2 regions of the Mesobacillus sp. LC4 genome follow, and region 1 is predicted to be linked to the other one. Evidence: predicted binding sites of a transcription regulator. Region 1 holds the regulator's gene; the other holds the start of a gene.
The links. Region 1 encodes Rex, which represses fermentation and respiration genes when NADH is low (regulators of the CRP and FNR family bind a similar motif). Its sites were predicted from a motif close to TTGTGAAATATTTCACAA; they were not measured.

Region 2: the regulator Rex is predicted to act here: its motif matches at 4,083-4,100, upstream of nirB (nitrite reductase large subunit NirB).

Annotation. Positions count from the first base shown of each region.
Region 1 covers NZ_JBGCUB010000014.1:1,728-9,631, reverse strand. Annotated here, with positions in the region: gene groL (chaperonin GroEL) at 1-394, opposite strand, end outside; gene groES (co-chaperone GroES) at 451-735, opposite strand; gene AB5I83_RS22585 (GNAT family N-acetyltransferase) at 920-1,447, opposite strand; gene AB5I83_RS22580 (CPBP family intramembrane glutamic endopeptidase) at 1,694-2,425, shown strand; gene AB5I83_RS22575 (YdiK family protein) at 2,429-2,629, shown strand; gene AB5I83_RS22570 (redox-sensing transcriptional repressor Rex) at 2,655-3,320, opposite strand; gene moaC (cyclic pyranopterin monophosphate synthase MoaC) at 3,348-3,842, opposite strand; gene AB5I83_RS22560 (ABC-F family ATP-binding cassette domain-containing protein) at 4,021-5,949, shown strand; gene tsaD (tRNA (adenosine(37)-N6)-threonylcarbamoyltransferase complex transferase subunit TsaD) at 6,439-7,458, opposite strand; gene rimI (ribosomal protein S18-alanine N-acetyltransferase) at 7,458-7,904, opposite strand, start outside.
Region 2 covers NZ_JBGCUB010000003.1:71,007-78,910, reverse strand. Annotated here, with positions in the region: gene AB5I83_RS11250 (M14 family zinc carboxypeptidase) at 1-420, shown strand, start outside; gene AB5I83_RS11245 (hypothetical protein) at 508-933, shown strand; gene AB5I83_RS11240 (M14 family zinc carboxypeptidase) at 972-3,350, opposite strand; gene AB5I83_RS11235 (DUF948 domain-containing protein) at 3,570-3,938, opposite strand; gene nirB (nitrite reductase large subunit NirB) at 4,189-6,612, shown strand; gene AB5I83_RS11225 (nitrite reductase (NAD(P)H) small subunit) at 6,622-6,948, shown strand; gene cobA (uroporphyrinogen-III C-methyltransferase) at 6,997-7,904, shown strand, end outside.

The DNA of each region.
Region 1 (7,904 bases):
CCTTAAGCTCTTCAACAGCTGTAATAACAGCCTTTTCCATACCTTTGCGGATGCCCATTGGGTTAGCGCCAGCAGTTACGTTCTTAAGACCTTCACGGATCATTGCTTGAGCAAGAACGGTTGCCGTAGTCGTACCGTCACCAGCAACGTCGTTCGTCTTGCTTGCTACTTCAGCAACAAGCTTAGCACCCATGTTTTCGAATGCGTCTTCAAGTTCGATTTCTTTTGCGATTGTTACACCATCGTTCGTGATAAGAGGTGAACCGAATTTCTTCTCAAGAACCACGTTGCGTCCTTTTGGTCCAAGAGTTACTTTTACTGCATTTGCAAGAGAATCTACCCCGCGAAGCATTGCGCGGCGTGCTTCTTCACTGAACTTAATTTCTTTTGCCATTGTAGAAAAACCTCCTCAGAATTTTTAATTTAACGTTCTGTTTATAATCGCAGTGATTATTCTACTACTGCTAAAATGTCATTTTCACGTAGGATCAGATACTCAGTTCCCTGGTACTTCACTTCTGTGCCTGCGTATTTTGAGAAGATAATGCGGTTTCCGACTTCAACTTCAAGAGCAACACGCTCGCCGTTTTCAAGGACACGGCCAGTTCCAACAGCTACGACTTTACCTTCTTGAGGTTTCTCTTTCGCTGTGTCGGGTAACACGATACCGCTTGCAGTTTTTTCTTCAGACTCAACAAGCTCGATAATAATGCGATCTCCTAGTGGCTTGATCAAGTGAAACAACCTCCTCAAATTATATGTAAATTATTTTTATTAGCACTCGCCTCAATAGAGTGCTAACACAATTTATATAATAATGAATCTCCATTTTTTTTGCAAGCGTGAAGCAAGATTTTTTCTTAAAAAATTATGATTCCCATGCCCTTGTCGAATCGTGGAAAATTCTCTGCTGACGGTCTTAACATTCTATTTGAAACAGGACATGCCTCCTCAAAGGACTGCCCTTATCCACTTTAGGATGTTGAAAAGTCTTGACAGGCTTCATGCCGATTTTTTTCATGACATTTATAGAAGGTCTGTTGATCTCAGCTGTGAAACTGACGACCTTGCTAAAGCCCAGTTCATTGAATCCATACTCCAGACAAGCCTTAGCCCCTTCCGTTGCATACCCATTTCCCCATGACTCTTTCTTGAGCCTCCAGCCAATTTCGATACACGGCGTAAAATCCGCTTCGAAAGTTGCCCTGTGAAATCCTATAAAACCTATATATTCTTTCGTCTCCTTGACTTCAACAGCATACAGCCCATAGCCGCAATCCTCCAACTCGGAGATAATGTTTTGATAAAATTGGTGCGTTTCTTCTTCTGATAAAGTATTGGCAAAATACTTCATGACCTCCTGGTCCGCATTCATATTTGCAAAGTGCTCCAGATCTTCTGCTGACCAGTCACGTAGCTTCAGCCTTGGCGTTTCCAAATAGATCATGTTTCCTCCGACCCTTTTCATAAAATTATTCACCTTATCCCGCAAGTGCTCTCCAAAATGATTAAAACCTGGTTCCACCGTTTTTTCTCCTGACCCTACAATTTGAACTTTCCAATCATTTATTAGTAGAATAAAGACAGTGTCTATCCAAACCAAAGCTGTCCTCGTATTTTATTTTACAGGTCGGCTTATTATTACGTAAAATTTCAGGACATACATTATCTGCATTGATAAGGAGTTTTTCTATTGAAAAAGGAATACTGGTACATCATTATCGCCTATATCGTCATGCAGCTTTCAAGCCTGATTGGCATCCCGATTGTCGCCTTCACCGGTGCTGCGATGGGAAAGAGCCTGGAGGAAATGGAGACCCTCTCGATTCCATACTGGCTTGTGATCAGCTTTTCACTGACACTAGTCATCGTGCTTTTGCTTTTAAGGAAAGAACGCAGATCTCATGCGGACTTACGTGATGCGTCCTCTCCAGCAAGCTCAGCCGCCTGGGCTTTCGCAGGTGTATTCCTCGCACTGTTCGCGCAATCAATCGCCGCCAATATCGAGAATATGCTTGGCATCGAAATGGGCTCTGAGAATACACAGGAAATCATTAAGCTGATTGAAATGTTCCCGGTTGTCATTTTGGTCAGTTCGATCATCGGCCCTATATTAGAGGAAATCGTCTTCCGTAAGATCATTTTCGGCAGCCTGCATAAGAAAATGAATTTCTTTTTCGCTGGATTGATCAGCTCTGTTATTTTTGCGCTTGCACATATGGAACCAGAGCATGTGATCTTGTACTCTGCAATGGGGTTCACTTTTGCTTTCCTTTATGTAAAAACAAAGCGGATCATCGTGCCAATCATCGCCCATGTTACAATGAATACAATGGTTGTCCTGCTTCAATCCGTATTTAGGGAAGACATTGAGAGAATGATAAAAGAAGCAGAGAAAATTCAAGGTTTTATTGGGGGATTCTAAGTTATGAAACAATCGCCTTTATTTTCAGGCATTGTCTACATCTTGTTAGGCAGCTTATTCACCTATTTCGCCATCCAGAATGTAAACGATTCAGGATGGGGATTCTTCAGCTACTTACTAGTGGCTCTTGCCACGTTCGACTTTGGTTCTGGCATCAGGATGATCCTTTTTCATTTCAAATTGAAGAATATACAGAAAAAGTAGCTCCTTCCTCTGAAGGAGCTACTTTTTATTCTGCCGATTCTGTTGGTTCGGTATCTGTCGGGTAATGCTTTAAGAAATAGATCAATGATTGCAATTCAACTGCCAAATCAATATGATGGATCCTGATCGATGAAGGCACATTCAGCCTCGCCGGCGTGAAGTTCAGGATTCCCTTGATATTTGCCTGCACCAATCGGTCTGTTATCGGCTGTGCGACAGCAGACGGGACTGTCAGAATTGCCACCTGGATGCCTTCCTCTACGACAACTTTGTCGAGATCATCCATATGGTACACTGCTACGTCACCAATCTTCGTGCCCACTTTACCTGGATCTACGTCAAAGGCAATCTCGATTTTCGTATTATTGTTCTTTGAAAAATTGTAGTTCAGAAACGCTGTTCCCAGATTACCGACTCCGATCAAGGCAACCTTCGTCAATTCATCCTGATCCAGTGTCTTTCGGAAAAAGGTCAGCAGGTAATTGACATTGTAGCCGTACCCCTTTTTACCCAAAGCTCCAAAGTAGGAAAAATCCCTGCGGATTGTCGCTGAATCCACTTTTACCGCTTCACTTAATTCCGCTGATGATACTCTTTGCTTACCTGAAGAATGCAAGTTCAATAAGAACCGGTAATACAGCGGCAAACGTTTTGCGGTTGCCTGCGGAATCTTCATAGCATCATTCGTCATTCTCCATCCTCCACCCTGTCCGTATTTCTATCTCAACTTTTCTTCTCTCTTGAAATCGCCGTTCTTACCACCGGTTTTTTCGACCAGATAGGTCTTTCCGATTACCATGCCCTTATCAACGGCCTTGCACATATCATAAACAGTCAGCGCACATGCTGAAGCTGCTGTTAACGCTTCCATTTCCACACCTGTATTCCCTTTTGTTTTTACAGCTGCGGCGATATTTAAAACATAGTCATTTCCATTTTGCTCCCAATCGAATGAAAGGTCAATCCCTGTCAGTGGAATCGGGTGGCACATCGGGATGATTTCAGACGTTTTTTTCGCCGCCATGATGCCTGCTACCTGCGCGACAGCCAGTACATCCCCTTTTTTCATTTTATTTTCAGTGATTCTCACATATATATCTTCATTCACGGTTATGCTTGAATGGGCGACTGCCGTACGGACCGTCTCCGGTTTTTCACTGACATCGACCATCTTTGCTCTGCCCTCTTCGTTAAAATGAGTAAATTCTGCCATATGTAAGCTCCTTTCTATCAAATGATACACTATTTTGTCAAACTTGTGTGTGAACTTTGTTTCAGTGTTCACAATACATAGTGAAATTTCAATACCATATAACCTATAGCAGTTCGCACATATTGCCGTGCCTATATTAATGGGTTACACTATCTCTAAGGCAATAGAGGTGAAAACAATGATTTTATTACAGGTTAATCAGCTATCAAAATATTTTGCTGCTGATCTTATTTTATCGAATATAAAGTTTGAAATACAGACCAACGACCGTGTTGCGCTTGTTGGAAGAAACGGAGCAGGAAAATCAACCCTGCTGAAGATCATTGCCGGGTATGAATCCCATGATGGCGGTGAAATCATCCGTCCTAAAGGGACGATGATTGGCTATCTCGCCCAGAATACCGGGCTGGAATCCGAGAAAAGCATCTGGGATGAAATGCTGGCCGTTTTTGACTATCTGCACAGCATGGAAAAAGAATTGCGCAGATTGGAAGAAAAGATGTCGGATCCTGACATTCTTTCTAACCAGACAGAATACGACAGGGTTTTAAAAGATTATGACCTGCTTCAGGTCCAGTTCAAGGAAAAAGGCGGCTACCAATATGAAGCCGATATTCGTTCCGTCCTTCACGGCCTTAACTTCCATTCTTTTGATTATTCCACAAAAATATCCACTTTAAGCGGAGGACAAAAAACTAGACTCGCATTGGCGAAACTTTTATTGACCCGTCCGGATATTTTGATTCTCGATGAACCGACGAACCATCTTGATATTGATACGCTATCGTGGCTTGAGCAGTATTTGCAGGGCTACAACGGGGCAATCCTGATTGTATCCCACGACCGCTATTTCCTTGATAAGGTCGTCAACCAGGTTTATGAAATTTCCCGCCATCAGCTGACAAAGTTTCCTGGCAATTACAGCTCGTACTTAGATCAGAAAGCTGCGAATTACGAACGCGACATGAAACTGTATGAGAAGCAGCAGGATGAAATCTTCAAGCTCCAGGATTTTATCCAGAGGAACTTGGCCAGGGCATCCACAACCAAGCGTGCCCAAAGCCGTCGGAAGCAGCTGGAAAAAATCGATCGCATGGACAGGCCCAAGGGAGATGAAAAATCTGCCTCATTCAGCTTTCAAATCGAACGACAAAGCGGGAACGATGTCATGAAGGTTGATGCCCTATCTGTCGGCTATCACAATGACATCGTATCTGAAAATATCTTTTTCAATCTTTCACGTGGAGACAGTACCGCATTGGTTGGACCAAATGGCGTTGGTAAATCAACTTTATTAAAAACCATCGTGGAGAAACTGCCTTCGATTAAAGGGAATATTCAATACGGTTCTAATGTCTCGATTGGCTACTATGATCAGGAACAGGCAGAACTTAGCTCGAACAAAAAGGTTTTGAATGAACTCTGGGATGAATACCCATTGAAATCTGAAAAAGAAATCCGTACCGTCTTAGGGAACTTCCTATTCTCAGGAGACGATGTCCTAAAGATCGTTTCCACCCTTAGCGGTGGCGAAAAAGCACGTTTGGCACTGGCCAAGCTGATGCTGCAGAACTCGAATTTCTTAATTTTGGACGAGCCGACAAACCACCTTGATCTGGACAGCAAGGAAGTGCTTGAAAATGCACTGATCGATTATCCAGGCACCATCCTGTTCGTCTCACATGACCGCTATTTTATCAACAGGATAGCCACAAAAGTCCTTGAGCTCGATCGAGGCGGTGCAACGGAATACCTTGGTGATTACGATTACTATGTCGAGAAAAAGCTGGAGCAGGAAGAACTGCGAGCCATGGCCGAACAGGCTGCCAAAGCAGCGGGAAGTGCTGTGGATAACTCCAAGCAGGACAAGACCTCCTACCAGCAAGACAAAGAAGCCAAAAAACTCGAACGCCAGCGCAAACGCCGCATGGAAGAAGTGGAAGCAAGAATTGAACAGCTGGAGTTGGAAGTCGCTGAATATGAAGAATTGCTTTGTGACCCTGAAATCTTCCAGGATCACGAAAAAGCTGTAGAAATCAATAGCAAAATTGAAGCCGCCAAAGAGACACTCGATGAATTGATGGAAGAGTGGACAGAGCTGGCTTAATGATTGAAATACCGGACATGAATGTGTCCGGTATTTATTTTTTGAATGCCCGATTATCATTCATTGTTCATTTTCGTGTATGTAAGAGAATTCATAAGCGGAGAATTTTCGGTTATTGTATTCAAAAGACACTTTTCAAGCAGCAATAGGCGGAGATATTCCGATTAACTACAAAAAATACGACAAAATCAAGCAATTTGGAATAAACACTGTGAAATCAACATGCAACCTAAAATGACATATCCAGCATATTTTCGACAATATTCTATGAAAAAGCGCAAATAATCCACAAAAAAGCCCCGATTTAAAAACCGGGACTTTTTGTTCACATAGTTATTCACATAGTAAAGACTGATTTATAGCTTATCCAGATAGTTTTCCACATTATCCACAAAAATAGCTGATTTTATCCACATTATACACAGATTAACCTCTGAAACACTAACATATCCACAGAAGAGTCTGACAACATTTTTTTCTCTTGCGACTTTAGTTGTGGATAGTAATCTCTAGACCTGGATTTCCATTCAAAGTTAAATCAGCTCGCTGGCCTTTTTCATACATAACACTTCCTGCAGCAGCAATCATGGCCGCATTATCTGTGCACAAATACAATGGAGGAATAACAATTTCCACATCCGAATCTACAAATTCTGTGGATAGTTTTTCTCTCAATCCCTTATTCGCTGCAACTCCTCCAGCAAGAAGAACTTGTTTTACTCCGTACTCCTTAACAGCTCTTTGTGTTTTAGTGACAAGTACATCGATCACACTTTCCTGGAAGCTAGCTGCAAGGTCTTCAGGCGCTATTTCCTCACCTCGCTGCTGGGTATTATGCACAACATTGATCACAGCAGACTTTAAACCGCTGAAACTAAAATCATAGGAGCCTTCTTCGAGCCATGCACGTGGCAAGTCAATCGTTGCCTTTCCTTCATGGGCAAGCCTGTCAATATGCGGACCACCCGGATATGGAAGATGCAATGTCCTTGCTACCTTGTCATACGCTTCCCCTGCAGCATCATCTCTTGTCTCGCCTATTACCTCGAAATGACCGTGTTCTTTCATATATACGAGCTCAGTGTGCCCGCCAGATACGACTAGTGACAGCAGCGGGAAGTTCATTTCAGCAACTAGACGGTTCGCATAGATATGGCCCGCAATATGATGGATACCAACGAGTGGTATTCCATTCGCAAACGCCAGTGCTTTGGCAGCATTAACGCCTATCAATAATGCGCCTACCAGACCTGGGCCTTCTGTAACAGCAATCGCATCCAGGTCCTTTACATCAACCTTTGCCTGGGCTAATGCTTCCTCTAGAACAAGAGTGATCTGTTCAACATGATGCCTAGAAGCGATTTCAGGTACAACGCCGCCAAAACGCTTATGGCTCTCAATCTGAGAAGCGACGACATTCGCAAGAATCTCCCGTCCATTTTTCACAATCGCAACAGCCGTTTCATCACAGCTCGTCTCTATTCCCATTATTAATTGGTCTTTTGTCATTATAAATTCACCCACATTACTAAAGCGTCTTCCATATTGTCTGTATAATATTGTTTCCTAATAGCTCCTTCTTCGAATCCAAACTTGCGATACAAATTTTGAGCCCTCACATTGCTGACCCTGACTTCTAGAGTCATCCTCATTGCACCCATCTCGCGACCAAGTTTCATTACCTTAGCCATAAGAGCCTCTCCCAGCTTCATTCCCCTGTATTCCGGAAGCAAGGCGATATTCGTGATATGGGCTTCATCAATGATAATCCACACTCCACAATAGCCAACTACCTTTTGATCCACTTCCACAATCAAATACTGCGCAAACTGATTCTTCGTCAACTCATTGAAAAAAGCTTCCCTGCTCCATGGTATGGTAAAGGAATTAACCTCTACCTCCATCACTTCATCCAGATCATCTACCGTCATATGCCGGAACGTTATCGTTTTATT
Region 2 (7,904 bases), on a different contig from region 1:
CCGGCAAAATGGGAGCTTGAAAAAGAACGCAACCCAAGTCAGCCGGGCCCAAGGGATTATGTTGGGCCAAAGCCATTATCCGAGCCGGAAGCAATTGCAATGGCAGAAATGACAAGAAGGCGCGATTTTGACCGGGTTCTCGCCTTCCATACTCAGGGAGAGGTCATCTACTGGGGCTTTGAAAACCTTGAGCCGCCTGAATCCGAGGCAATGGTCAATGAATTTGCCCGGGTGAGCGGATACCAGCCGGTCAAGACAATTGAGAGCTATGCCGGCTATAAAGATTGGTTCATCCAGGACTGGCGCAGGCCTGGTTTTACAGTCGAACTTGGCTTCGGCATAAACCCGCTGCCGCTTTCGCAATTCGATGAGATTTATGAAGAAGCCCTGGGAATCTTCCTTGCAGGACTTTATCTATGAAAAAGAAGATCACCTGAAAAGGTGGTCTTTTTCTATATTAACAGTTGGATTTATCTGGTAAAATAAAAGGAAGTGAGGGGTGATTAGTTGACTTATTCTGGTAGACCGCCAATATACATATTTTCTTCTTTGTTAGTTGTTATGCCATTCGTATCAAATTTTAACAGGTTTTTTCAATTACTCATTCCGATTGCTTTAGTTATTATTATTTATCTGCGATTTCATTTATCGTTTGCAACTCATCAGATTGAATATAAAATAACCATCTCTAATATTACAATATACCGAAAAATACTTACTTCTAAGAATATCAAGAAAATAAAGTTTGGCCGGATTGGCTGGACGACGAAGAATGCAGTGGTAAAAGTAAGGGGAGGTTTCAATTTCAATGTTGCTTACTTTAACAGCGAACAGCTGATACATGAGCTTGAAGAATTCGCTTTGACTAATCATATTGAGGTGAAAAAGACAAAGGATTATCAGCTTTTGGAAAAATACTATTCACATAACTAACAAAAGCATCGGACTGGAGCCCGATGCTTTTGTCATGTTTATTTTTCAAAAATGCTGTTGGAAAGAAGTCGGAACAGATAATCGGTATGGTCGCGGAAACCTGCTTCGAGGCCAATCAATGTAACGTCCTTATTCTGTTCTTTCACGATGACTGCCTTGCCCTGTGCGGCACCATTATTTTTCCAGTGGCCGGCTACAAAGAAATCGGTGTTGTCGTCAAATGTTGCGGATACTTCATCATTTTCGGTGTTTTCATACCAGACTGGGCGGTATACAAAGCCAAAGTCGTCCTCACCATATCCTCCTGTCACACCTTCGCCGCTGTAATCAACTTTTGCGATGCCGTTGCTGTTATAGTCTCCAACAACAACCGTGGTATCTGTAAGACCTAATGTCTTTGTTGCATTGGAAGCTCCAGCACCAACCGCGATATACTTGCCGCCATCCTGCAAAAATTCCTCTGTATTAGCCTTGAAGCTGTCGAATTGTTCAGGATTTGCGAATCCAAACTCCTTATTTCCTTCACGCCATTGGCTCTTTGCAATCAAGCCTTCCGTTCCGCTGTAAACAAATACGTCAAAGCTGGAAAGGCCTTGTTCTGCCACTTCAACAGGAGTCACTTCTGTCACGTTGAATCCCAGTCGTTTCAGCGCCAGTTTAGTTCCTGAATGAGATTGAGCCTTGTTCATGCCGCCATCTTTCAATATAGCGACCTTCATGTCAGCCATTTCAACTGCATCGGTTGGCACTTTTGCTGATTCAATGTGCAGTCCGGATTCTTTTACTGCTGCTGAGATTACATTAGCCGCTGCTTCTGTGTAAAAATCACCTTCAGAATTCCGTTTTACAGAAACGCCTTGCTGAAGTAACGTATTCACAAGTTCCACAGCTTTCACGGAACTGTTTGGAATCAGGAATGGACCTTTACCGCTGACAGACCCTAGTTCTTGAATCTGATTTACTTTTGCAGCTGTTGCATCAAACTCGCTTTGAACCGCAATAGCCTCAAATCCCCAAAGCTCAGGCAAACTCCATGCTGAAATATCATACATGGCATCAACGTCTTCGGTGATGTCCTCGCCATCCCAGAGCATCGTATTGGCAAGGCCGGCTTTTGCCTGATCCATTTTTACGATATACGTGCCTTTAGGGTAAGATGTTCCGTCGGCAGTAAAAGCTTTGGAAGCCTGGACGACTTCGATGTCGTTTTTCTGCAGATGATTGACAGCCTTATGTGTCACGGTTGGATCTTCCGGATTAACAGGAAGCACATAGGCAGTCGGGAAGAAGCCTTCTTCATGGAATGGATGATCAAAATTGATGCCTCGCTTGAACATCTCAATCTGATCCTTGATCATTTCCTGCTTGTTCTCGGTTGCGTTTTTCAATGCTCCCATGATGGCGTCATACATCCAGCGAACACCGTCTTCATCATTGGTTGGCGCTTCAAGTGTATGGCCATATGCTCCATGGTACATGGCATACATTGGAGTGAAGATTGGCGGATAATCATCCCAGCCTTCCGCATCATCACGCTGAGGAATATAAGTTCCTTCCATTGCCTGATAGAGGCTGCCTGAGAAGCTTTCCTTATCGGACATAATTTCATTTTCCATTGCTTTTGCCTGGTCCATCGCCCATTTTTCATACAAATCATATTCGTAGTTAGGATTGTGTGGAACCGTACACGGTTCAATAAGACCTTGCTTGTTCGGTGCATAATTTTTCACATAGCCATGTGTATCAAGGAAGACCATTGGATTCCATTCCTTGATCAATGCGACAGTTTCCTGGGTTTCAGGCTGGGACTGGGTGATGAAGTCACGATTCAAGTCGATTCCTTCTCCATTGAAGCGGGTAGCGTCAATCCGGCCATCAGGATTCTGGACAACATTGAAAATCAGGATGTTATTATCGAGAATCTCTTTGGTAGTATCATCATTTTCAAGGGCAAAGCGTTCGATCAGCTGCATGACCGCGTCACTACCGACAAACTCCGTGCCATGGATGGAGCCATTGATCATGATAGGCACCTTGAAGTCAGGATTGTTCTCAATCCAGTCCTGTGCTTTCCCAGGATTCTTGAACATTTGTTTTCTTAGGGCTTGAATTTTGCCGAACTTGCCTTTAGAGTCAGGGGCGGCAATCGTCACGACATAAAGAGGCTGGCCTGTAGAGGATTTCCCTTTTACTTCGACCTTCACCCGATTGGATTGCTTTTCAATTTGCGCAAGCTTGTCGCCGATTTCCGAGAACTTCATAAAATCATAGTTTTCGCTGTTGAATAAGCTGCCGTCCTTTTCTTCGTATGCATTTACATAATTCCATTTGATTGACTCAGCCAGTGCGGGAGTCCATGGTGCGGATGCCAGCAAACTTGCAGCCACTACACCAGAAATAATCTTTTTATGCTTCATTTTATGTATTCCTCCGAAATAATATTTTGTATATTTATACATAATAATCACTAAATATTATTTCGGCAATCGTACGAAATTCCTAAAAATGTTTTAATGTGGAGCAAGCGTTGATTTTCCTTGATTTTTGACGAGTTGGGAAATTAATTGGAATTACTATATGGGTAGAAAGTCACAAGGAGAAGCTAAAATTAAAAAAACAGGGCAGGTGGCCCTGTTTTACTGTGGCTGCATTGTTCGATTGCGACGTTTGCGGTTCCACTGTCTTGCTTTATACTTCTGTTCGAGTTCAGCGACAGGCTTTGCGACAAGTGCGTTCTTGAATTCAACAGGAGTCTGCTTTACAGAAAAGACGACTGTGTTCACAGCCTGTTTCTTTTTATCAAAATCAGTCATCAGCTTCTGCTGTTTAAACTTAAGTGAATCTGTTTCTTCCTTGATGGCATTGGTTTTATTTTGGACACGTGTGGCTGTCTCTTGAAGACTATCGATGGTTGGCTTGGCGTCCTTAAATGTTTTATATGCAACAAATCCTAGATAACCGAGGGCAGCGACGATGACAGCGATGCTTATATAAACAATGATCATAAAATGAGCCTCCTTTCCAATGTAGGTAAAAATCATTTACATATTGATTACCCTAATTCAGCAAAAGAATAACTGAATTTTTATGGAAGCCTAAAATTGCTAAATTTGAATGATTTGTGAAACAGTGAACAAAGTATACTCGAAATGTGACGAACTTCACAAACAGTCATCTTAAATCACAATACAATTTATACATAGAGAAAATATCATTAATGAAAACTCCATTTGAAATTATAGGAGGACAAACGAGATGAAAAAGAAATTAGTCATGATAGGAAACGGAATGGCAGGAGTAAGAACAATCGAGGAACTGCTTAAACTTCAGCCAGATGGCTTCGAGATCACGATTTTTGGGAATGAACCTCATCCTAACTACAATAGAATCATGTTATCGACAGTCCTTCAGGGAGATAAGTCGATCGATGATATCATCATGAATGACTGGGATTGGTATAAGGGTAATGAAATACAACTTTTTGCAGGAGAAGAAGTCATCGAGATTGACAAGGAAAAAAAGCTAGTCATTTCCGACCAAGGACGCAAGGTGGACTATGACGAGTTAATCATCGCTACAGGCTCCAGCTCGTTTATCCTGCCAGTACCTGGATCTGACAAAAAGGGTGTGGTCGGGTTTCGTGATATCAATGATTGTGAAATGATGATCAAAGATTCCGAGCAGTATAAAAAAGCAGCTGTAATTGGCGGCGGGCTGTTAGGTCTGGAAGCAGCGAGAGGCTTGCTGAACTTGGGCATGGATGTCGATGTTGTCCATTTAATGCCGCATCTGATGGAAAGGCAGCTTGATGAAACCGCTTCTGGAATGCTGAAAAAAGAGCTGGAAAACCAAGGCATGAATTTCTTGCTTGAAAAACAGACTGCGGAAATTTTAGGAGACGAAAGGGTAACAGGACTAAGGTTCTCAGACGGTACCGAAATCCAGGCAGACCTTGTTGTCATGGCTGTCGGCATTCGCCCTAACGTCCAGTTGGCAAAAGACAGCGGCATTTATGTCAACAGAGGGATAGTCGTCAATGATTATATGGAGACAAATGTGCCGAATATATATGCCGTCGGGGAATGTGCTGAGCATAGAGAAATCGTGTATGGTCTTGTAGCACCGCTGTATGAACAGGGTAAAGTACTTGCAGCTAACCTTGCGGGGATTCCGACTAACCCTTATGAAGGAACGATTTGCGGCACTCAACTGAAGGTTTCAGGCTGTGATTTGTTTTCAGCAGGTGAAATCAGCGATGACGAAGGAACGAAATCAATCAAGGTCCACAATGAATTTGATGGGGTTTACAAGAAAATTGTCATTCGTGACAACCGGATTGCCGGGATTGTGCTTTATGGTGATACGAAGGACAGCAATCGCCTGTTCAGGATGCTGACCAAAAGAGAAGACATCAGCGGCATGACAAGTGTCTCGATTCTTGAAGCAAGCGGATGCTGCGGTGGAGGAGAAGCCGGCGATGTAGCGGCGATGGCCGATGACGAACTCGTCTGCGGCTGCAATGGTGTCACAAAAGGAACGATTGTCGAAGCCATCCGCACGAATGAGTTGACTACTGTTGATGAAGTTGGTGGCTGCACGAACGCTGGCCGTTCTTGCGGAAGATGCAAATCGCTCATATCCGATATCCTCGCTTATACGCTTGGCGACCAATATGATACATCAAAGAAAAAAGCAGGAATTTGCGGCTGTACGACTTTAAGCAAAGATGAAGTAGTCGCTGAGATCAGGGAAAAAGGATTGACCAATGTCAGGGAAGTCATGAATGTACTCGGATGGTCCCAGGAGGAAGGATGTTCGAAATGCCGTCCGGCGATCAACTATTACTTGGGGATGGTCCATTATGGCGGCTATAAGGATGAACGCGATTCAAGGCTGGTCAACGAGAAGATGCATGCCAACATCCAGAAAGATGGGACATATTCAGTTGTGCCAAGGATGTATGGCGGTGTGACGACAGCAGCTGATTTGAAAAAAATTGCGGAAGTTGCCGAGAAGTACGACGTGCCTTTGGTAAAGCTGACTGGCGGTCAAAGGATTGGCTTGTTTGGTGTCAACAAAGAGGACCTTCCTGCTATGTGGGAAGACCTGGGAATGCCATCAGGCTATGCATACGGAAAAACACTGCGTACCGTCAAAACCTGCGTCGGTGAAAAGTTCTGCCGGTTTGGCACCCAGGATTCAATGGGACTTGGAATTGAGCTCGAGAAAAAGTTTGAGAGACTCGATACACCTCATAAGGTGAAGATGGGTGTTTCTGCTTGCCCAAGGAACTGTGCTGAATCAGGAATCAAGGACATCGGCTTTGTAGGTGTCGATGGCGGCTGGGAAATCTATATCGGAGGAAACGGTGGAACCGACCTGCGTGCTGCCGACTTGCTTGATACCGTCAAGACGAAAGAAGAGGCATTGGAAATTACCGGAGCATACCTCCAGTACTACCGTGAAACGGCAGCATACCTTGAAAGGACGGCACCATGGCTCGAAAGAATGGGACTTGATCATGTCAAAGAAGTGCTGGCCGATGAGAACATGAGAAAGCAGTTGAACGAAAGACTGGATAAGACATTGGAGCGATATAACGAGCCATGGCACGAAGCGATCACTGATAGCGGCATAAAAGAAAAGTACTATCAAGTCCGCAGCGTGACTGTTGAATAAGGAGGATGGATGAAGATGCAAACAACGAAAGTGAGAATCAAAGTAGCTGATTATGACTCCCTGCCTGAACGGGCAGGGCAGGTAGTTACAGTAGATGGCGAGAACATCGTCTTGTTCCGCATATCCAATGGAGAGGTCAAAGCGGTTGAAAACCGCAGCCCACACCGTAAAGGCGGAACTCTTACAGATGCGCTTGTAAGCGGCAAGTTTATCTACTGTCCAGTCTATGACCTGAAGATTTCGCTAGACGACGGGAAAGTTCAGGCACCGGATACAGGCGAAGTAAAAACGTATCATGTTGAAGTAATCGAAAATGAAGTTTATATAACGATATGATCTAAGAGGGGGAACCTCCCTCTCAATCATTGAAAGGGCGGGAACATAATGGAAAAAGGAAGAGCATTTTTAGTCGGAGCAGGGCCTGGAGACGTACAGCTGATAACAGTTAAGGGGATGGAAGCCATCAAAAAGGCGCAGGTCATCCTATATGACCGCCTTGCCAATCCAAAACTGCTGGATTATGCTCCTGCAGATTGCGAGCTAATCTACTGCGGCAAGCTTCCTGACAGGCACGTCCTTCGCCAGGAAATGATCAACGACCTTCTGGTTGAAAAAGTGCTTGAAGGGAAAATTGTTGTCCGCCTCAAGGGCGGCGATCCTGGCGTTTTTGGAAGAGTAGGCGAGGAAGCAGCTGCTCTGGCTGAAAATGGACTTTCCTTCGAAATTGTACCGGGAATCACATCGGGAATATCTGCGCCACTGTATGCAGGAATTCCCGTTACACATCGAGAATTTGGTGAATCCTTCGCGGTTGTGACTGCCCATGACAAGTCCGAAAATGGACAGCCAAAACTGGACTGGAAGGGACTTGCCACCGGAATCGACACCATTGCTTTTTACATGGGTATTTCAAATCTTCCTTATATCAGTGAAAACTTAATCAAGAATGGAAAGTCACCGGATACCCCGGTCATCCTCATCCAATGGGGAACCTTCTCCCGGCAGCAGACTCTTGAAGGAACGCTTTCTAATATTGCCGCAAAGGCGATGGAAGTGAATTTTACCAACCCGGCCATCACCCTTGTCGGAGATATCGTATCGCTTCGTAAGAAATTGAACTGGTTTGAAACGAAGCCTTTGTTTGGTAAACAAATATTACTTGCCCGAACAGGAAGTACTGAGAGTGAACTTGCAAAGGAATTGATGGAGCAGGGAGCGGACGTGATTGAATTTCCGAAATGGAAAAAGGTTTACGTTCCTGCAGACAAGGCAGTCATCAAAAAAATTCAAGA